DNA from 2 places in the Massilia sp. TWP1-3-3 genome. Region 1 is predicted to be linked to the other one. Evidence: predicted binding sites of a transcription regulator. Region 1 holds the regulator's gene; the other holds the start of a gene.
The links. Region 1 encodes FliA, which starts transcription of late flagellar genes. Its sites were predicted from a motif close to CTAAAGTTTNNNNNNNNNNNGCCGNTA; they were not measured.

Region 1 (11,141 bases):
CGGTTTTTCGGCCAGCCTGTCGCGCTACCTGATCGAAAAACTCCCGTCGGGAAAAGATGAGGCACAGAGTCTGGCATGGATCAAGACGGTCCTGTCGCGCAACCTGACCACCATTGCCAACGAAAATGAAATCCTGGAAAAGGGCGGCGTCTTCGCCCTGGTCGGCCCCACCGGCGTGGGCAAGACCACCAGCACCGCCAAACTGGCGGCGCGCTGCGTGATGCGCCACGGCCCTGAAAAACTGGCCTTGATCACCACCGACGCGTATCGTATCGGCGGCCACGAGCAGTTGCGCATCTACGGCAAGATCCTCGGCGTGATGGTGCACTCGGTCAAGGATGAATCGGACCTGCGCATCGCCCTGAAAGAATTGCGCAACAAGCACACCGTGCTGATCGACACGGTCGGCGTGTCGCAGCGCGACCACAACGTGGCCGAGCAGGTGGCGATGCTGTCGGGCACCGGCGCGGACGTCAAGCGCCTGCTGTGCCTGAACTCGACGTCCACCAACGAAACGCTCAACGAAGTGGTGCGCGCCTACCAGGGCAGCGGTCTGGCGGGGGCAATCATGACCAAGCTGGACGAAGCGGCCTCGCTCGGCAACGTGCTCGACGTCGTGATCCGCCAGAAGCTGAACCTGTTCTACATCTCCAACGGCCAGCGCGTGCCCGAAGACTTGCACCTGGCCGACCGCGCCATGCTGATTGACCGCGCCTTCCGTCTCAAAAAGGGCGACGCCGCCACCCAGTACGCGGACGCCGAATTGCCGCTCCTGATGGCCGGCGCGACCAACGCCAACAATGACCGCAGCCTGCGCGAGGTGTTCCTTGGCTAATTTCGATTTCGACCAGGCCGAAGGCCTGCGCAGGATGCTGGCCGGGCCAAAGCCGCGCATCGTCACGTTTTTATCGGCCACCGCCCAGGACGACAAGGGCGCCATGCTGGTCAACCTGGGCGCGTCGCTGGCGCGCGCCGGCAACGACGTCGTCATCGTCGACGCCTGCGACCAGGAATACGGCGTGGCCCAGCGCCTGGGCGTGGACCGCGGTTCGAGCCTGCTGAACGTGGCGCGCCAGGAATGCGGCCTGAACCAGGTCATCAACCAGGTGCCGCAAGGCTTTGGCGTGGTCAGCATGGCGCGCACCCGGCGCGCATGCAGCGGCGCGGACGATGCGCGCCGCCTGGCCAAGACGTTCGATGTGCTGGTCAAGCAAAGCGGCATCGTCATTGTCGACGGCGAGTTCGACAGCCGCGACAGCTTTCCCGTCCCCATCATGGGCAACTGCGAAATCGTGGTCCAGGTATCCACCAGCGCCGAGTCGATCACGGCCGCCTACCGCCTCATCAAGCGCCTTTCGCAACAGTTGGGCCGCCGTCCCTACGGTATTTTGGTGACCGGGGCTTCCGAACAGGAGGCGAAGGTGGTATACGATAATATGTCCTCTGCGGCAAGTCGTTACCTTGCGGTACAACTTGTGTCGATGGGCTCGGTGCCGGCCGATGAATACCTGCAGCGCGCAGCGCGCCTCGGGCGCGCGGTGGTCGATGCGTTCCCGCTGGCGGGCGCCTCCGTCGCGTTTCGCCGGCTGGCAGGGCGGTTTGCCATGGCGGGCATGGCGCCGCTAGGCCGAGCAGGGGGAAGCACCCATTTTGGCTCATAAAACTTTACGGTAAACATGTACACGGTCAAAGGCAAAACCGACAAGAACAACTTACTGACGGAGCACATGCCGTTGGTGAAGCGGCTTGCCCACCACATGAAGGCCAAGTTGCCCGCCAGCGTGGAAGTCGACGACCTGATCCAGGCTGGCATGATCGGCCTGCTGGACGCCATTTCCCGCTACGAGGAAACCCACGGCGCCCAATTTGAAACCTATGCCGTGCTGCGCATCCGCGGCGCCATGCTCGACGAATTGCGTTCGTCCGACTGGCTGCCCCGCTCCATGCGCCAAAACATGCGCAAAATTGAAGCGGCCATGAGCGCGCTGCAGCAAAAGCTGGGCCACGCGCCGTCCGAATCGGAAGTGGCCAAGTCGCTCAAGCTCTCGCTGGCCGACTACCAAGACATGCTCTCGGACGGCGGCGGCCACCAACTGGTGTATTACGAAGACTTCCACGACAGCGAAGGCAACGACAGTTTTCTGGACCGCTATGCGGTGGACGACGCCGACCCGCTGCGCTCGCTCATGGATGGCGACTTTCGCCAGGCCGTCATCGACGCCATTGACGCCTTGCCCCCGCGCGAGAAAATCCTGATGGGGCTCTACTACGAAGAAGAATTAAATCTCAAAGAAATTGGAGCCGTCATGGGGGTGTCCGAATCACGCGTATCGCAATTGCATACGCAAGCGGTGGCGCGCCTGCGCGCGACACTACGGGAGCAGGCGTGGACTGGGCCAGCGTAGCGGGGATTGTTCTCGCGTTGGCCGCGCTGCTGCTCGGTCACGGCATGGAAGGGGGCAAGTTCGCCTCGCTGGTGCAGCCGGCCGCCTTCATCATCGTGGTCGTGGGCACCTTTGGCGCGGTGCTGCTGCAGACCGAACGGCATACCTTTCTGCGCGGCGTGCACATGCTGCGCTGGGTGTTTCGCCCGCCCGAGTCGCAGCGCACGCGCCTGGCGCGCGACATCGCGCAATGGAGCTTGCACGCGCGGCGCGACGGCTTGCTTTCGCTCGAGCCGTTCATGCTCAAGTCGCAGGACAAATTCATCCAGAAAGGCTTGCGCCTGGTGGTTGACGGGATCGCGCCCGACAAGGTGCGCGGCCTGCTGGAAACGGAAGTAACGGCCTACGAATTTTCGGAGCGCCAGGCAGCCAAGATCTGGGAGTCGGCCGCTGGCTACTCGCCCACCATCGGCATCATCGGCGCCGTGCTGGGATTGATCCACGTGATGGAGAACCTGGCCGAGCCGGCCAAGCTGGGCAGCGGCATCGCCGTCGCCTTTGTCTCCACCGTGTATGGCGTGGGACTGGCCAACCTGTTTTACTACCCGGTCGCCAACAAGCTCAAAAACATCATCGCCGAGACGGTCACGCAGTATGAAATCCTGACCGACGTCTTTCACGACATCGCCGGCGGCGACCATTCGCGCGTGATCGAAGAGCGCGTCGCCAGCCTGCTCTCGCGCGCGTAGGGAGCACGATTCATGGCGCGCAAACGGTTTGCCGAAGAGCCGGACAACCACGAGCGCTGGCTCATTTCCTACGCCGACCTGATCACGCTGATGTTCGCGTTTTTCGTCGTCATGTACGCCATCTCCGTGGTCAACGAAGGCAAGTACAAGGCCTTTGCGCTGTCGCTCGACAAAGCCTTCACCGGCAAGGAGCACGAAGCGGTCAGCGTGCCCGGCCAGGTGGCGCCGATGGCCACGCTGGCCCCGCCCGTCAATACGCCCGCCATGAGAAAGCGCAACGAAGCCTTGCGGCGCGAGGCCGAAGCGCTCAAGAAGCTGGCCAAGGACTTGTCGGCCGCCCTGGCGCCGCTGGTCAAGGAAGGCAAGGTGCGCGTGACCCAGACCGCGCTGGGCGTGACGGTGGAGATCAACGCGAGCGTGCTGTTCGACCCGGGCGAGGCGCGTCTGGCCCCCGAGTCGGCCCAGGCGCTGCGCGCCCTTGGCGTGGTGCTGCGCAACGACACCCACGCGCTGCAGGTGGAAGGGCACACCGACGACACCAAAATCGCCAATGCGCTCTACCCGTCGAACTGGGAACTGTCCGCCGTACGAGCCAGCAGCGTGGTACGCTTGTTCATCGACAGCGGCGTGGCGCCGGCGCGTTTGACGGCCGTTGGACGCGCATCGAACATGCCGGTCTCGGCCAACGATTCGCCGCAAGGCAAGGCGCGCAACCGGCGCGTCACCGTCACCATCTTGTCGGCGGTGCCCGATTCGCCGAAAGAGGTGCGCACCTATTAACCTGGGGAGAACAAGTTGATTCAATCGATGATGGCGGTGCTGCTGGCGCTGCCGCTGGTGGCCCACGCAGGAGGCGGCATGAATGGTGGCGTGAATGGTGGCATGAATAATATAAAACAGCAGTTGCAGGTTGACGCCAACGGGGGCAAGGTCGTGGTCAAGCTCACGCTGGACAACGCCAGCGGCAAGCCGGTCTACGTGCCCAAGGCCGTGTATGCAGACAAGCAGATTTTCCGGCGCGAGTTCGCCATTACCGATGCGGCCACCGGCGCCGAGGTCGATTACACCGGCCCCATGGTCAAGCGCGGCCCGTTCACCAAAGATGACTTCATCGCCGTCAAACCAGGCCACAAGATCAGTCACGCTATCGACATCACGCGCAGCTATGATTTCAAGCCCAGGCATACCTACAAGCTCAGTTATACGGGCGGCTACCTTGGCGATGCTTCCAAGATGGAGGCCCTGTCGGCGGCCGTGGTTCCCTCGGTGACCTTCACTTTCGGACCCGCGCGCTAAGCGCCCCAGCGCGCACGCGCGACGTTGCGACGACGCGCCCACATAAAAAAACGGCGCCGTTCGCACGGCGCCGCCAAAATTCCCAAGCCGGGAAAGAAGTGTGCTTCCTTAGTTCAGGAATGGCGAATTTTCGCCAAAATATTCGTGCGAGTCCGCATTGTCCAGCGCGCCGGCCGGGTTGCTGATGGCAAGGCTGGCTGCCGCCGACTGGCCATAAGCGCGGTCGTCCGTGGCGGCGACGGCGTTAAAGTGCGACAGCTCGTGCACCAGGGTGCCGCCTTTGGAATCAGTGCCGCTCGTTGGCGCCGACCAGAACGCGTTGCAGACGTAGATCTTGTATGGCTGGGTCGGGTACACGTAAGCGAAGTACGACTCTTTGCAGCTGCAATCGACGACGATCGGCTTGTTGTCGAGCGCATCCTTGATGGCGGTGAAGTGCGAACGGGCCGTCGCGTAGCGGGTCGAGCTGTAGGTCCCGAACCATTTCTTGTAGCGGGTGCCGTTGGTGCCGGCGTTCAGGTAGCTGACGCCGCCGTTGGCCATGGTCTTGGCCGCGCTGATGGCCGACGTGATCGAGCTCGATTGCGACGCGGTGCAGCCGGTGGTGGCCAGGCTCATCGCGCCCGGGGTGCCCGCGCCTTGCTTGGCCAGCTCGAACGGCGTGCCAACCACGGTGCCGCGCGGCAGGCGGCCATCGATGAACATCGATACCGGCGCCGATGCCAGGTCGTCGACGTTGGCGCCAACCGGTGCGGCGGAGATGCTTGGCAAGCCTTTGCTCGGCATGAACAGGTTGACCGATGCAACGTGGTATTTGATGGCGTAGTCGCCCGTCACGCTCATGTCGTAGACCGACGAGAGTTCAACCCGGCTGGTGTGCGACTGGCCCGGCTTGAGCAGGTAGTAATCCTTGGCCGTTGGCGCGCCGCGCTTGTAGTGGCGGCCTAGGTAGGGCACGTCCACGCCATCGCGCGTGACTTCGAAGATATGGTCTTCGATCCCGGAGAACGGGGTATGCCACTTGAGCACGTACTGCGGGCTGGCCGAGGTGTTGGTGATGGTGACGCGCATGACAACGTCGTCATCTTTTTTGAGCGAATTTTTTTCCGGTGCAATGCTGACGGTCACGCCGTTAGATGCAGCCTGTGCGGAGAAACATGCTGCGAGTGTAGCAATCGATACGCCAGCTTTTACCAATGTATTCAAGTTCATTTCTGCTCCGTGAAGTATATGTGGTTGTCGTTGTCCGCTGAGCCGTCATGCATATAAAACCGAGCTCAACAATTCATCGTCACATAAACCCGGATGCCGAGTAAACGTTGAATCATCGGTAATTGTGTCAAATAGGCGAATGTTTAATGTTTTTAACTTTTGTTGGTTCTCCAAAGAAATTTTAACGAGCCCGCTATGAAAACAAGTTGTTACTGTCACATCTGGCTTGAGCACTGTGACAATGGATTGTTAAATTTTGAACGGTTACAAGGGCAAATAAACAAATGTTTGTCGTGGACCGTTCCAGCGGTGTAACATTATTTCCACAGTTGGTTCAGCGCTGCCGGCGAGACGAAAAAAAACCGGCGCCCACAAGGACGCCGGCTTGTCGTGAAGCACGGCTGATCAGTTCTGCGCCGGCGTGTTCTCGCCAAAATACTCGTGCGAGTCCGCATTGTCGGTCGCTTTGGCAGGATCGCTGATCGCCAGGCTGGCCGCGCCCGACTGGCCGTAGACCCAGTCGTCGGTGCCGGCGGTGGCCGTGAAATGGCTCATTTCATGGACCAGCGTGCCGCCTTTGGAATCGGTGCCGCTCATCGGCGCCGTCCAGAACGCCTTGCACACGTAGATCTTGTAAGGCTGGTTCGGGTAGACATACGCGTAGTAGGTCTTCTTGCAGCCACAGTCGACCGTGATCGGCTTGCTGTCGAACGCGCCCTTGATGGCGGTGTAATTGGCCTTCACGTGTGCGATGCGGCCGGCGTCGCTGGCGCCGAACCACTTGCTGTAGCGAGCACCGAGCGCGCCGCCCATGTAGCTGGTGGCATTGTTGGCATAGCCGCTGGCCACGCCGATGGCCTGGGTGATCTCGCCCTGCTGGGCGGCGGTGCACTTGCTGAACGACAGTGCGGCGAGTGAATTGCCGGTGTCTGCCGGCGCCTTGCCAGCGATCGATTGGGCGCCGCGCGGCTGGGCGCCGTCAATCCATACCGATGCCACCGGCGAGGTGATCTCGCCAACCGTTTTCTCGTGGGTGCCGAACAGGTTCACTGACGCTGCCTTGTAAGCAATCGTGTACTGGCCCGTGATGCTCATGTCGTACATGTCCGACAGTTCAACGCGTACCGTGTGCGAGGCGCCCGGCTTTAACAGATAGTAATCGGACGCCGTTGGCGTGCCGCGCTTGTAGTGGGCGCCCAGGTAGGGAACTTTGGCGCCGTCGCGGGTCACTTCAAACAGCGACTCTTCAATCTCGGCAAACGCGGTATGCCACTTCAAGACCATTTGCGGCTGAGCCGAGGTGTTGGTGATGGTCAGGCGAACGGTGACGTTGTCGTTCTTGCCCAGCGAACTTTTCTCGGCCGCCACGGTGGCGGTCACGCCGTGCTTGGACGCTGCGTGTGCGCCGATGCATGCCACGCCTGCGACGATTGCAACACTTGCCTTGCCTACGTTATTCCAATTCATTGTTTTCCTCCGAAGATGAGTCGTGTTGTTTGCCGCATCGCGCATTGACCAGCTTGTGGCCGGCGCTGGCGTGCAGCTTTTTATAGAAGTTGCCGTGACAAAATATCACTTGTCTATACCGGAAACCCGTGACTGATACTCACGGATTCACGCGCAGAAGTAAAGTTGATTTATGAAATGTGTCAATTTAGTCACGCAAGGTGGAGGAACGTCTCCATCGCCCTTGCGAAAGTCATGCAGCAGCGTTACATCGTTCTGGTGCGCGAGCACGATGTTGTTGGGTCCTGGATACAAAAAAACCGGCGCGCGGCCGGTTTTCCTGAATGTAGCAAGTCAGTTCTATCCCACCACCAACGGCCGCTTCCCGCTGACCGGCGTCGCATGCCCGCTGGGGCCATAAAACCCCGTATCGACCGCATGCGACGGCGTGCGCATGGCTTGTATCAAATTCTGGTTGTGGGTCATTTGCTTGTTGATCAGCATGCCGTTGATGCGGTTCAGTTCTTTCGCCGCGCGCATTTTTTCCAGCACATGCTGCCAATTGGCCTGGATCGCGGGATTGTTCAGCCGCTTCACCCACGCCTGCATGCCCGCTTCGGAGCCGTCGCAGCCGTCTTGCTGCAAGCTGGCGTGACGCTGGGCGGCGAGGGTGCCGAGCTGTTCAACCAGCTCGGTCTTGCGCGGCGTGAGCGTGCCGAGGCCGTCGGTATCGGCGGCCACCAGGCATTGCTGTTCCTGTTTCATCAGGTCGATCAAGCAATTGATCAGTTTTAGTTCGTCTTGCAGCGTGGTGTGTGCACTGGCCGTGGACATGATGAAAAGCTCGCCTTCGTCGCTTCAATTAGCGTTTGCGGGAATGCAACAGGTCGCGCACTGTTTCCAGCAAGCCGTCTGCGACTTTCTCTGAATTGATACTGAACTGCCCATCGGCGATGGCCAGCTTGATGCGCTCGACCTTTTTGGTGTCGAACACGCCCGTGCTGCTCGCTGCCGCCGACATGGCTTGCCCCTGCGACGACAAGCGTACGCTGTCGGTGCTGGCCGGCCCTGCGGTGCTGGCTTTTTCGGCGTTTTTGGCGCTGTGTGCTGGCGTATTTGCTGCCGCCAATGCAGGGCCACCCTTGATTGTATCGTTGATTTTCACGGCATCATCCTTCTCTGCGCGGAGTGGAAACTCCATGGTCTGCATCTATTACGGCGCCATCCCCGTAAACTTTAGCGCGACCGGCAGCATTGTTGCGTCTACTTCCTGAAATATTCAGAAAACAACTTCCACCAATCCACCGGCCTTGGCCACGCCGCTGATAATCGCCCCGGCCGGCGTGCGCACTTGCACCACCTGGCCTTCGCTGGCGTTGCCAATCGCGCGCGCTTCGGCCGTCACCCGGAACCCGGCGCCGCCCGACACCACGCGCACTGCCTGGCCTTGCTGCACCACCGGTTTGCTGCGCAGCAGGTCGGCGCGGAGTGGCGCCCCTGACTGCACCGACATGCTGCTGGTGCGCCCGACGACCTGCGCGATATCGGTCAGCACGCCGTTGGGCAGCGCCGCAAGGTCGCCCTTGACCATCACCAGCTGCGACGCGTCAATGGTCTGGCCCTGCACCAGTGGCGTGGCGGCGGCCACGTACTCGGCCTGCACGCTTACCTGCGATTGAATATACACCGTCCAGGCAGTAGGCGCCAGACAGCGCACGCCGACCGTGGTTTTGCCCCACGCGCGCGCGCCCGGCTGCTGGAACGGCTGCGGGTCGGGGCAGGCGGCCAGGTTCATGCGCTGGTCGAGCGCGCCCACCGTGACCGTCACCTTGCCCGGCAGGCCGGCGCTCTGGGTGACCAGATATTGCTGCGCCATCTGGCGCAGCGACTCCAGGTCCTGGCGTGCCGGCGCCTGGGCCAGAGCGAACGGTGCGGCAAGGAACAGTAAGATCGTCAACAGGGTTTTCATGGTGGGCGCCTTTATCTAGTGACGCGATGATAGGCCTCGCGCGAGGGGCCCGAAGTGATGAACAGCCGCCGTTTACCCATCTTGATCGCCCGATTAGCAAGCCCCAAGCCCACGTACTATCGGTCCTGTCATATAACGAGGCGAACGCGAGGCGAACGACATGATTGGCAAACTCAACGAATACATGGGTTTTAACGAGGCGGCCCTGGGGCTGCGGGCGCAGCGCCAGCAAGTGCTCGCGTCCAACATCGCCAATGCGGACACGCCCAACTACAAGGCACGCGACATCGATTTCGCCAGCGCCTTGCAGGCGGTCGTGGCGCGCAACAGCGGCACCCCGCCGGCCGGCGTACTGGCGCAGACGGCGCCGGCCCACATGCCGATCAGCGGCGGAGGCGACTACCTGCCCAACGGCACGCCGGTGCAGTACCGCATGCCGGCCCAGGGCGCCGCCGACAATAACACGGTCGACATGGATGTCGAGCGCAATCAGTTCGCCGACAACGCCCTGCGCTACGAAGCGGGCGTCACGTTTCTTAATATGCAGATCCGCGGCATGCTGACCGCGATCCAGGGAGGTTCTTGATCATGTCGCTCTTTAATATCTTTAATGTTTCCGGTTCGGCCATGAGTGCACAGGCGCAAAGGTTAAACACCGTTGCCAGCAATCTTGCAAATGCCGATTCCGCCAGCAGCGCCACTGGCCAGGCTTACCGGGCTAAACAGGTGGTTTTCGAGGCCGTGCAGACCGAAGGCGGCGGCACCGGCGTCAAGGTTCAGCAGGTGATCGACGATCCGTCGCCTTTGAAACAGGTATACGATCCAAAACATCCGTTGGCTGACGACAAGGGTTATGTGGCGATGCCAAACGTGAACGTGGTCGATGAGATGGTCAATATGCTGTCGGCTTCCCGGTCGTACCAGACCAATGTGGAAACCATGAATGCAGCCAAGGCGCTGCTGATGAAAACGCTGACGCTCGGTCAGTAAACGACGAAGAAAATGCCATGACTACCATTCAAACTCCGCCCGGCTATGTGTCGCAAGACTTGATGAATACCGTCAATGCCAAGAAGGGAAGCACGGCCGGCGCCAGCGTGGACGCCGACAAGGACAAGTTCATGACGCTCCTGATCACCCAGATGAAAAACCAGGATCCGATGAACCCGCTCGACAATGCGCAAGTGACCAGCCAGCTGGCCCAGCTCTCGACCGTCACCGGCATCAACCAGTTAAATACCACGCTCGAGTCGCTCAAGTCGAGCTACCAGTCGTCGGAATCGCTGCAGGCGGCCACGATGATCGGCCACGGCGTGCTGGTGGCCGGCGACAAGGTGGCGCTGGCCGGCGGCAAGGGCATCATGGGCGTGGAGGTCGGCAGCGCCGCCGACAAGGTGCAAGTCATCATTACCGACCCGCGCACCGGCAAGGACGTGCAGGTGATCGACATGGGAGCGCAGCAGCCGGGCATCACGCCGATCGCGTGGGACGGCGTGCCCGATCCATCGCAAATGGGCGCGGACGGCAAGCCGGTCACTCTGCGCGACGGCAATTTTTTGATCCGCGTCGTCGCCACCCGCGGCGAAGAAGTGCTCAAGGACGCCAAGACGCTCTCGTTCGACAGCGTGGCCAGCGTCACCACCAATCCCAAGGATGGCGTCAAGCTCAACTTGCCGACGCTGGGCGTGGTCTCGATGGCCGACATCCGCCAGATTTTGTAGCGCCAGGCCGCATTCACTAACATTTCAGGAGAATCACATGTCTTTCCAACAGGGACTTAGCGGCTTGAACGGCGCTGCAAAACAGCTCGACGTCATCGGCAACAACATCGCCAACGCCAGCACGGTCGGCTTCAAGGGTTCGCAAGTCCAGTTCGCCGACGTGTACGCTAATTCGCTCAACGGCGGCGGCGGCAACCAGGCCGGGATCGGCGTGAAGGTTTCGCAGATCGCCCAGCAGTTCACCCAGGGTAACGTCGAAGCGTCGAACAATCCGCTCGACATTGCCATCAATGGCGCGGGCTTTTTCCGCACCACCGTGGCCGGCGCCACCCAGTATTCGCGCAACGGCCAGTTTTCGCTGGAC
Region 2 (11,141 bases), on a different contig from region 1:
TCCCCGCTTCATCCATGAAGGCGGCGTAGTAGTCGGCCACCTTGCGCGGTTCGCCGCCCAGGGCCTTGTCGGCGAGCGCCGCTTCGATCAGCTTGACGATGCGCGCATTGGTCGTTTCGGCCATCTCGGCAAATGCGCCCCAGCTGCTGCGGTCGGCCGGAATCTCGGTCCTGGCGAGCCAGTCGCCATTGGCGTAAGTGAAAAAATCGTCGCCCGGCAGCACTTGCGGCAAGGCCGTGGCGGCCTTGGCCGGCGCCGGCGTCTGGCCTGCGCCATGGGCCGGCGCGATAGCCATAGACGCGCCACACAGGGCCAGTGCGACGGCGCGTTTCAAAGGTGTCCAGCTGGTGTTCATGTAAGGTCCCCTTCTGGTTGAAGTGATGGCTTTTATTTTAGTGCAGAACGCACCTGGGGCAGCAAGGCTTGCTTTTGCTTGACGCGGGTGCGAATCGCATTACCCACGCGCGCCGCCTCGACCTGCGCATCGGCCCCGAAAGTCTGCTTGACGTAGGCTTCCATCATGTCGGCGTCGAGCGCCTTGGTGGACCCGGCCACGATGCCAGGGAACAGGCGGTTCTTGCCGCCCGCTTCCTGGTCCTTGAGCAGCACCTCGCGGTTGGCCAGCGCAAACGTCCAGGCCAGGTCGCTGTGGCCGGCGTACGACACCAGCGGCACCACGCCGCTCGTCATGGCCGCCGGCAGCGCATCCGACAGGGCCAGTTTCAGCGAACGGGCGGCAAGCGCGCTGTCTTGCGCCATCAGCAGCGAACGGCCGAAGCGGCCGCGTTCTTCGGTGTTCTGGGTTTGCAGCGTGCGCTCGACCATCTGTTCGTACGTTTTTTGGTCGGCATAGCGCCCCGCCGTGGCAACCACAAAGTCGAGCATCGAGACGTCGACGCTGGCCGGGTTCTTGAGGTAGTTCTGCAGGCCGCTGTTGGCCTGCGCGATGGCGCCGGCATCGCCCGAGCGCGCCAGTGCGCTGGCCAACAGTGAACGCAGCTGGCGCTCTTCGGCCGTATCGGCCGCCTTGACGGTCCAGCCAAGCTTGTTCATGCGCGGGCTGGCCAGCGCGATCACCAGGCGCCGAATCGCTGCTTGCTCCGGCTCGTTCTTGGCCAATTCGTCGAGCGTGGCCAGGCTCTCCATGATCGAACCCCACACCGCAAAACGCGGCTCGTCGACGTATTTGTCGAGCAGCTTGAAGTAGCCGGACAGCGGGATGGTGCCGCCCTGCGCCAGGCTCCAGGTGTCGTTCAAGAGCTTCAGGCGCGTGGTGTCGGCCAGCTTGGGCGCCTGCTGCGCCAGCGCTTCGAAGGTAACAGCGTCGTATTTGATGCGAAAGTACCCAACGCTAGCCGGGTCGATCACCAGCGCGCCGTCGCAGTTCGGCTGCGTGACGGTGACGGACGGGCCGGAGAGCAAGGTGTACGACGCCTTGCCGTTGACGGTACCGACCTGCACCGGGATATTCCACAGACGCTTTTCAAGCGCCGGCTCGTCCAGCCGGTACTGCTGCTGGCTGAGCGTGACGCGGCGCTTGCCGTTCTCGCACGCCTGCTCCACCGACACCAGCGGAAAGCCGGGCATCGTGGTCCAGTCGGAGGCGAGCTTTTCGACCGGTTTGCCGGACGCCTTTTCAAGCGCGCTCCAAAGGTTGGCGCTGGTGGTGTTGCTGTACTGGTGCTGCGCCATGTAGGCGCGGATGCCCTTGCGGAAGGGTTCCTCGCCCAGGTAGGCTTCGAGCATGCGCAAAAAGGCCTGGCCTTTGCCGTAGGTGATGCCGTCAAAGGCGGAGGCGGCCTGCTCTTCGGTCTCGACCGGGGTCTGGATCGGGTGCGTGGTCTTGCGTGCATCCTGGTTGAGCACGTATTCGCCGTTGGCCTGCACGTTCAGCGGCGCCCGCCATTCAGGGTGAAAATGGTCGGTGGCCTTGGTCGCCATCCACGAAGCGAAGCCTTCGTTGAGCCACAGATTGTCCCACCAGGCCATGGTAACGAGGTTGCCGAACCACTGGTGCGCCACTTCATGCGCGTTGATGCCGAACGAGCGCTGGCGTGTGCTGTCAGGGCTGGTCTTGGGGTCGTACAGCAGCGCCGATTCGTTGTAGACGATGCCGCCCCAGTTTTCCATGGCGCCGTTAAAGCCGCCCGGGATGGCAATCTGGTCGAGCTTGGGCAGCGGATAGGGCTGGCCAAAATAGCCGTTGTAATAATTGAGGATATCCTTGGTCACCCCCAGCGCATAGGCGCCGGACGCTTGCTTGCCTTCGGTGGTCACAACGCCGATCTCGACCGCGCCCTGCTTGACGCTTGAGCGTTCCAGTTCGCCGGCCACCAGCACCAGCAGGTAGCTCGGCATTTTGGGCGTGGCGCCAAAGGCGAAACGCTGCAGGCCGCCGTCGATCTTTTCCTGCCTTTCGACCGGGGTGTTGGAGTAAGCCTTGAAGTTGGCCGGCAAGTCGACCGTCAGCTTGAAGTTGGCCCGAAACGATGGCTCGTCCCAGCTTGGGAGAAGGCGGCGCGTATCGGTCGGCTCCATGTTCGTGGCGAGCATGGATTTTTCCTTGGCGCCCACCTTGTATTTCAGCTGGAACAGGCCGCGCGCTTCGCGGTTAATCGCCCCATGAAATTTGAGCGCCAGCTGGTAGCGCCCCGGCGCGAGCGGCGTGGCCAGCTTGAAGGTGAGCGTTTCCTGCTCCTTGCTCACTTGCCCGGCCAGCTTCAGTTCGCCGATGCCCTTGCCCGACAGGCTGGCCGCATCGATGTCGATATTGGCCACATTGAGCATGATGGTCGAGGTGCTCTTGAGCACGTCGATCTCGATGCTTTCGGAGCCCAGGAAGGTATTAGTCGCCATGTTCGGCACCAGGTGCGCGGCGTACTGTATCGGGATCACATCCTTGGGCAGTTTGCCCGGGGTGGCCGCGAACAAAAACGGCGCTTCCGCGTGGGCGGCAAGGGTGGCGATGGAAAGAGCGGCGGTGGCGGCAAAGCGGCAAGCTAACGGTAGGTTCATTCTTTTCTCGTTTGATGTAAGGGCCCAGGCTGCACTTTATCGAAAGCGCACCAAGCGTGCTCGTTAAATGCGACGAACTGCAAAATAAGGCGCCGCGCTGCAGAAAAGCGCGCATGGCCGAACTGGCGCGCGCAGGATATTCGCTATATAGTCATCCGAAGCGCCTTGCCCAGCATGCATAAACCAGGAGAGCGTCATGACGTTGGAAGCCTTGCTGCAAAACCCGAACGCCCTCCCCACCGCCCCCAGGGTGGTCGAAGAATTGATCAGCAGCTTTGAAAAAGCCGAGGTGTCGGTCGACGACATCGCCCGCACGCTCTCGCTCGACCCGGTGCTGTCGGCCAAGCTGCTGCGGCTGGCCAATTCGGCGTATTACCATGTCTCGCGCCGCATCGGCAACGTTGAAGATGCGATCCGCATGCTCGGCTTTGTGACGGTCAGGACGCTCGTTATCAGCAGCGGCCTGGTGGGCGGCTTCAAGACCGTGCCCGGCCTGGACTTGAAGCGTTTTTGGCGCTACAGCATGAACACGGCGGTGGCCGCCAAGTGGATCGCCAGGAAAGTGGGCTTGAATACCGACCTGGCCTTTACGATCGGAATGATGCACGCGATCGGCCAGTTGGTCATGCACACCGGCTTGCCGGCCGAGGCGCAGGAGCTCGACAAGGCCGTGGACTGCTTTCAACCCGCCCGCCTGGCGGCGGAGCATGCCGCCTTTGGCTACGACTACAGCGAGGTCGGCGCCGAACTGGCGCTGCGCTGGAAGTTCCCCGATGTGTTCCCGGATACAATGCGCGGCTTCCCGCAGCCGCTGGCGGGTGCGCCCTTGAGCCGGATGGCGGCGGTGGTGCATCTGGCGGTATGGCGCGCGGCCGCCGATGAGCTCAAGCTGGACGCTGCGCAGCGCGCGGCGAGCGTGCCGGTCGCCGTGGCGGCCGCCCTGGGACTCGGTCCGCAAGAGCTGCTGGACGACATGCCGGGGCTGGCGGACCTGTCCGCAGGGCTGGAAGAGATGATTCATTAGACAAGGTTTTGGGGTTTTTTGAATTTATTTTCAAAATACCCTCAAGTTTGCATTTGCCGTGCCGATACAAAAAAGGACAAGCGGCAATCCTTTTACATATCCTGGCAAGGTGAGCATCATGACCCCGAACGACGTTCTCTCGATGTACGAAAATATTGCCGGATTGACCAGCAAGATGGCCGGCGCGGCGCAGGCGGGCGATTTTGACGGCTTGTCGCGGATGGAAACGCAATGCGCCTTGCAGTCGGTGCAAACGATCGGCGGCGTACCGGCACTCGAAGGCGCGGCGCGGATGCGCAAGATTGATTTGCTCAAGATGATCATGGCGAACGACCGGGCGATCCGGGATGTGACGCAGCCGTGGCAACTGTCCGACGTGGTGCGCGCGACGCACTGAGTTTGACCAAATTTAAGAAAGCCGTTCCGCGCAAGCTGAGCGGCTTTTTTTATGGCACATCGCGCTCGCGCAGGCGCTCACTTATAGATTGGCCCGGGAGTATAAAAAAATCGTCCTCGCGCACGCGGCTGTTGCAAAAGGGGCCGCCCAGGCCTTCGCTTTTCCGACCTACTCCTTCTGCAACACCCGCGTGCGCGAGGACGATGTGGGTACGGTTTTCGGCCTGCTGTGCAACGGCCGCCGACGCGAGCACAATGCGTTGGCATACAAAAAAAGCGCCCGCAGGCGCTTTTGTTTTACTGTGCAACCGCCAGCTTCAACGCCAGCGCAATCCCCTCGGCCGCCTGCCCGATCTCCGCCAACGACGGAAAACTCGGGGCAATCCGGATATGGCTGTCTTCCGGATCCACCCCATACGGATAAGCCGCACCGGCTGGCGTGAGCGTAATTCCCGCCTCTTTGGCCAGCGCGATGGTGCGCTTGGCAGCGCCCTTTGGCGTCACCAGATCAATGAAATAGCCGCCCTTGGGCACCGTCCACGACACGCCGTCAACCGCGCCCAGATGCGCCTCGAACTGCGCGAGCACCGCATCGAACTTCGGCTTGAGCAGCGCGCGGTGCGCGGCCATCAGCGCATCGACGGTTGCCGCATCCTTCAGGAAAGCGACATGGCGCAGCTGGTTGATCTTGTCCGGGCCGATGCTGCGAATGCCCGCATGCTTGGTCCACCAGGCGATGTTCGCAGGGGAAGCCGCCAGCGCGGCAATGCCGGAACCGGCCCAGCTCACCTTCGAAGTGGACGCAAAGACGATGGCGCGCTCAGCATTGCCGGCCTTAGCGCACGCGTCAAGAATGTCGGCGATGACGATGCTCTCTTCGGTCAGGTGATGGAAACGGTACGCGTCATCCCACATGATCCGGAAGTCCGGCGCAGCCGTCTTCATCGCGGCCAGGCGTGCAACGACCGCGTCCGAATACACGGTGCCGGACGGATTGCTGTACTTCGGCACGCACCACATGCCCTTGATGCTGGCGTCGGCGGCAACCAGGCGCTCGACCAGGTCCATGTCCGGGCCGTCGTCGCCCAGCGGGATATTGATCATCTTGATGCCGCGCGCTTCGCAGATCGAGAAGTGGCGGTCGTAACCTGGCACCGGGCACAGGAAACTGACTTGCTGGCCCACCCAAGGCTGGCCGCCCGGCGCACCGTTGAGCAATGCGTAGACGATTACGTCGTGCATCAGCGACAGGCTGGCGCTGCTGTCGACAATCACCTGCGCCGCCGGCACGCCGAGCAACTGGCCAAACAGCGCGCGCGCTTCCGGCAGGCCGACGCCCAGACCATAATTGCGGCAGTCGGTACCGTCCAGCGCCGTAAAGCTGTGCAGGGGCGCCATCAGTGCATTGGACAGGTCCAGTTGTTCGGGCGCGGGTTTGCCGCGCGACATATCGAGCTTCAGTCCGCGCTCTTTGAATGCATCGTATTGTGTTTGTACCGCGAGTGTCATTTTGCTTGCTTTCCGTAATGAAATCACGGACAAGTATAACCTTTTGGCACCAAACTCGCTGCGGGAGGGGGAATTGGGGAGAGCGATCACCAGCTATCTGCTGGCGTCGCCTCTTGCCGGTTGCATCCGGCGTCCGCTTGCGCACAGTAGGCTCGCGGACAGCTTCCAGAACAGGCGTTTCTTCAACGATTACCTGCTGATCGCGCCACACTATCGTTGGTGGCTGCGCCAGGTCCGTGTTCCGTTTTTTGCCGCCACTGGGTGACAACGGAAAAGAGTATAACGCACAATGTCAAGTTGTGTAGACGAGTTCGTGCGCGCGACCTCAAAAAAGCAATATTTATTTTTCAAACACCGTTTCAAGCTTCTGCCGGCGCTTCCGCCACCACGGCCGCCACGGTGGCCTTGCGCCGGAAGGGATTGGCCAGGCGCGCATACCAGGCCACTGAATCGGCCGCGGCCGTCTCCACCGTCTTGCCTTTGCGGCGGCTGAGCATGAACCAGACAGCACCGCCGATCGCCAGCAAGGCCAGTACGATGCCGATCACCAGCAGCCACGGAAAACCGGCGGCAGGTTTGACCACTGGCTTGGCCAGCGCCGGCGCTGGCGGCGGCGCTGGTTCAGCCTTGTGGAGCGTGGCGTCCGGCGCGGCATGCTTGCCTTCCATCGCCACTTGCAGCTGCTTGACCTTGTCTTCGAGCTCCACAATCTGCGCGCTGAGCAGCGCGTTGTTGGCGTCGATCGAGGCGCAGCTCTTGATCTGTTCTTGCGAAAACTGCGGCTGGGGACAGGCGGCGTCGGACGACGGGACCTTGATCACGCGTGCCGGGCGCGATCGCTCAACCTGCGGCGCAGGCTGGGGCGGCGCAATGCGGGCTGGCGCGGCTGGCGCGGCGCGCGCAGGTTCGGCGACGGCAGCGACGGCCAGCGGGGTCGGGGTTGAAAGCGGCACCGCCGCCGGCCGTGGCGCGGGCGCGGGCGCGGGATCGGGCGTGATCCACAAGGTCACCGCGCGTACGTTGCGCCGGTTCCCATCAACCAAATCCAGGAACAGGTGCACGGCGTCGGAGTCGACCGGCTTGACCGACGTGACATGCAGGAACTGGCGGCCATCGCGCCGCATCACCGACAGGTTCAGGCTGCCCAGGACCGGATGCATGGCGATGTTGGCGCCCTTGTAGACGTCGGCGCTGGAAAGGCGCACGGAGACCGGCGTACCGGGTTCCGCCAGCGCGCTCAGTTCGACGTCGGCGATCAAGGGCTGGCCCAGGTGCGAGCGCACCACCGGTTCGCCCAGTTCGGCGGCCTGGGCGCAGGCCAGCATGCCGCTGAAAACAAGGGCGCCGCACAGGCGGAGGGCGTGGGCGAATCGGAGCGGGTGCATAGGAATCAAGTCAGTCGTTTCAGTTGCGGCCATCAAAATTTGTAGCCTTACCTACATTAACGCGCATTGGGATGAACACTTTAATCCGAAAGCCGAACTAAATAGGATGCCGCTATGGAAATGAATCCCGTCCTACAGCGCAGCAATGCCGGAAAACAACAGAACATGACCATGTTCAAATTATTTGTAGACAACAAAAATTGCAGAGATAAAATAAACTTTCCGGCTATTAACTAAACCCAGGAGGCACCATGTTCAAGCAATTTTGCTCCACAGTCGCTGTTGCATTCAGTGTTCTCGTTGCGCCCGTTGTTCATGCGGATGCCTCGACCGCACTGAAAAGCGCCATGGATGCGCAAGCGAAAACATTCGCAGTGACGCACAAGGCCGCTGAAGCAAACGATCCCGTGGCGCAGTTCAACCTGGGCGTGCTTTACGAAAAAGGAGCCGGTGTAACCGAGGACCTGGCGATGGCCCGCATCTGGTACCAGAAAGCGGCCGATCAGAATGAGGGCAAGGCGCAGTTCAATCTTGCAGTAATGCATTTACAAGGCGAAGGCGGGCCGAAGGAACCTGTAGCGGCGGCAAAGCTTTTCAAAGCGGCTGCCGAGAAGGGAGACGCTGCATCCATGGCCAACTTGGCCGTCCTGTACGACTCGGGCAATGGCGTTGCCAAAGACCCCAAAATGGCGTTCAAGTGGGCTTTGAAGGCGGCCGAGGCCGGCAACGTCCCGGCGCAAGTGAATGTGGCCTCCATGCTGCGCACCGGCCGTGGCTGCGAACGCGATTTTATCAAGGCGGCGGCCTGGTACCTGAAAGCTGCTGAAGCGGGCAACGGCGTGGCCCAGGAACGCATCGGCTACATGTATTCGGTGGGACAGGGCGTGCCGCGCGATGCGGCTGAAGCTGCCAGATGGACCGGTTTTGCTAAGGACGCCGGTGTGCGCATCACGAGCTTCACGGAATAAAAGGATGGGATCGATGCGCCGGCTCGTCGAACCGCTCCAGCAGAGGCAATAGGCTGGTTCCGGCCCCACAGGTACGACTGTGGCCGGATGCCGGCATCTGACTGTCTGGTGACCTTTGGAGTAAACTCGTTAATCCAAACACCACACAAAACAGGATGCCGCTATGGAAACGAGAAGCGAAAAGGACAGTTTCGGCCCCATCGACGTGCCCGCCGCGCACTTGTGGGGCGCGCAGACCCAGCGCTCGCTGCTGCATTTCGCCATTTCGACCGAGCGCATGGCGCCCGAACTGGTGGCTGCCCTGGCCCAGGTCAAGCGCGCCGCGGCCGCCGTCAACCGCTCGCTCGGCCTGCTGCCGGCCGACAAGGCCGACGCCATCATGCGCGCGGCCGATGAAGTGCTGGGCGGCGCCCATCCCGACGAATTTCCGCTGGTGGTTTGGCAGACCGGTTCCGGCACCCAAAGCAACATGAACATGAATGAAGTGCTGGCCAACCGCGCCTCCGAATTGCTCGGCGGCCAGCGCGGCGAAGCGCGCCTGCTCCATCCGAACGACCATGTCAACATGGGCCAGTCCTCGAACGACATGTTCCCGACTGCGATGCACGTGGCCGCCGCCGCCGCCGTCACGCACGCGGTGCTGCCGGCGCTGGCCAAGCTGCGCGGCACTTTGATGATCAAGTCGCGCGAATTTATGGACATTGTCAAGATTGGGCGCACCCATTTGCAGGACGCCACCCCGCTCACGCTGGGGCAAGAGTTTTCGGGCTATGTGGCGCAGCTCGAGTATTCCGAGCACGCGCTCAAGCACGCCCTGCCCGGCCTGCTGCAATTGGCCGCCGGCGGCACGGCGGTCGGCACGGGCTTGAATGCCCATCCCGACTTTGCCAACCGCATCGCCGCCGAACTGGGCTCGCGCACGGGGCTGTCGTTCAAGTCGGCGCCCAACAAATTTGCGGCGCTGGCCGGCCACGACGCGCTGGTGGGCGCGCACGGCGCCTTTAAAACGCTGGCCACGGCCTTGATGAAAATCGCCAACGACGTGCGCTGGATGGCGTCCGGTCCCCGCTCCGGCCTGGGCGAAATCACCATCCCCGAAAACGAGCCGGGCAGCTCCATCATGCCGGGCAAGGTCAACCCGACCCAGTGCGAAGCGATGACGATGCTGTGCTGCCAGGTGTTCGGCAATGATGTCGCGCTGACCATCGGCGCCGCTTCGGGCAATTTTGAACTCAACGTTTTCAAGCCGATGATCGCGCATAATTTTCTGCAAAGCGCGCGCCTGCTGGCCGACGGCATGCGCTCGTTCGACGTGCACTGCGCGCACGGCATCGAACCGAACCGCGAACGCATCGGCGAACTGATGGAGCGCTCGCTGATGCTGGTGACCGCGCTCGCGCCGCATATCGGCTACGACAAGGCGGCGCAGATTGCCAAAAAGGCGCAGCACGAAGGCAGCACGCTCAAGCAGGCGGCGCTGGCGTTGGGGTTCGTGACCGAGCAACAGTTCCATGAATGGATCGTGCCGATCGCGATGACGCGCCCCGGCCTGTGACGCGCGCGGCAAGCAGGCCAGCGTCGCTGGCACGCTGGAGTTGGCTGCTGGTGCTGGCAGCGCTGCTGGCGGCGTACCTCTGGTTCGCGCGCAAGCATGACCTTGAAGCGGCCATCAGGCGCGACTTTGCCGCCTCCGGCAACAAGGTGATCGACTTGCCGAAATCGATTCCGTTTGCGTGGACGCGCGTGTGCATCCTGGGTCCCTATTCGGATGCCAAGGCGACGAGCGCCCTGCTCGGTTTCGCATGGAATTCAGACGCGCATTCCAACGTCAAGAAAGATGACGGCGTCACGCTGCTGGTGTTTACGAACAAGAATATGGTGGTTGGCGCGGTCGACTTTTCGCGCGAGCTGGCACCCATGGCCGGCAAGTGCTACCCGCGTGCCGACGCCAGGTTCCAGGTTCTCCTGTAACCTGCGCAATCGGGCGACTTAACAAGATATCCAGGAATTAAATGCAAAATCTCACTTTCGACCTTGCGGGCGAATTCGTTGAACTCAATCAGTTGCTCAAGCTCTCAGGGCTGTGCGACAGCGGCGGCGCCGGCAAGAACATGGTCGCCAGCGGCGTCGTCAAGGTCGACGGCAAGAAGGAATTGCGCAAGACTGCCAAGATTCGCGCCGGCCAAGTGGTGCTGGTGGGGGACGTGCGGATCAGCGTGAACGAGGTTCATTAACTGGGCGTTTGGGGAATATGAAATACGCCGGCAGCGTGACGGCGGCAGCGGCTTGTCACTGTTTGCGCCCTGACAAACACGGAAGTTCTTGCTTGCTTATATTATAAGACGTTACCAACCGGTTGAAGGTGGCCGCCATGGACAGCCCGGAACAAAACCCCCAAACGCAGGAACGCCTGATCGGCGACTTGCGCCTCGTAATCGAAAATGCGGAGGAATTGCTTAAAAATACAGACCAGTACACCAGCGTTCTGTACCAAAGCGCGCGCGCCAAACTCGCGCTTGCCTTAAATGCGGCCACCGAAGAGCTGGCCCGTTTCGAAGACGCCAAGCTGGGCCGCATGATCGAAGCGACCCATGCCGCCAGCCACCTGCACGCCGAACATAGCGGCGAAGCGCGCATCATGCGCGCCTTCCTCACGTAATTCCCGCAGGCGCACCGGCTGTCATGCCGGTGCCGCCAGCATTCCCTCTTCCAGCCACACGTTCAGGTTTGCCGCAAGGTCAAAAGCATCGTCGAGGTCGAAGGCGGCGTCGAGCGCTTCTCCCATTGTCCTGCCGCTGGCCAGCGCCAGCAGCGCTGCGTGGCTGGCGGCGGTGAGCGCGACTG

Region 2: ACP7D4_RS06775 (flagellar protein FliT) is a predicted target of FliA. The motif match lies at 4,080-4,106, and genes of this name have one in related genera.

Annotation. Positions count from the first base shown of each region.
Region 1 is NZ_JAFCWX010000033.1:13,164-24,304, forward strand. It holds gene flhF (flagellar biosynthesis protein FlhF) at 1-835, shown strand, start outside; gene ACP7D4_RS23640 (MinD/ParA family ATP-binding protein) at 828-1,661, shown strand; gene ACP7D4_RS23645 (RNA polymerase sigma factor FliA) at 1,677-2,405, shown strand; gene ACP7D4_RS23650 (flagellar motor protein) at 2,387-3,133, shown strand; gene motD (flagellar motor protein MotD) at 3,146-3,913, shown strand; gene ACP7D4_RS23660 (hypothetical protein) at 3,929-4,429, shown strand; gene ACP7D4_RS23665 (M35 family metallo-endopeptidase) at 4,538-5,641, opposite strand; gene ACP7D4_RS23670 (M35 family metallo-endopeptidase) at 6,047-7,108, opposite strand; gene ACP7D4_RS23675 (flagella synthesis protein FlgN) at 7,448-7,921, opposite strand; gene flgM (flagellar biosynthesis anti-sigma factor FlgM) at 7,950-8,252, opposite strand; gene flgA (flagellar basal body P-ring formation chaperone FlgA) at 8,367-9,056, opposite strand; gene flgB (flagellar basal body rod protein FlgB) at 9,217-9,642, shown strand; gene flgC (flagellar basal body rod protein FlgC) at 9,645-10,046, shown strand; gene ACP7D4_RS23700 (flagellar hook assembly protein FlgD) at 10,064-10,777, shown strand; gene ACP7D4_RS23705 (flagellar hook protein FlgE) at 10,815-11,141, shown strand, end outside.
Region 2 is NZ_JAFCWX010000005.1:154,913-166,053, forward strand. It holds gene ACP7D4_RS06760 (M13 family metallopeptidase) at 1-355, opposite strand, end outside; gene ACP7D4_RS06765 (M1 family metallopeptidase) at 388-3,015, opposite strand; gene ACP7D4_RS06770 (HDOD domain-containing protein) at 3,212-4,039, shown strand; gene ACP7D4_RS06775 (flagellar protein FliT) at 4,158-4,436, shown strand; gene ACP7D4_RS06780 (aminotransferase class I/II-fold pyridoxal phosphate-dependent enzyme) at 4,733-5,944, opposite strand; gene ACP7D4_RS06785 (hypothetical protein) at 5,946-6,209, shown strand; gene ACP7D4_RS06790 (type IV pilus assembly protein FimV) at 6,304-7,329, opposite strand; gene ACP7D4_RS06795 (tetratricopeptide repeat protein) at 7,581-8,297, shown strand; gene fumC (class II fumarate hydratase) at 8,461-9,852, shown strand; gene ACP7D4_RS06805 (hypothetical protein) at 9,813-10,268, shown strand; gene ACP7D4_RS06810 (RNA-binding S4 domain-containing protein) at 10,310-10,531, shown strand; gene ACP7D4_RS06815 (DUF883 family protein) at 10,669-10,956, shown strand; gene ACP7D4_RS06820 (DUF692 family multinuclear iron-containing protein) at 10,978-11,141, opposite strand, start outside.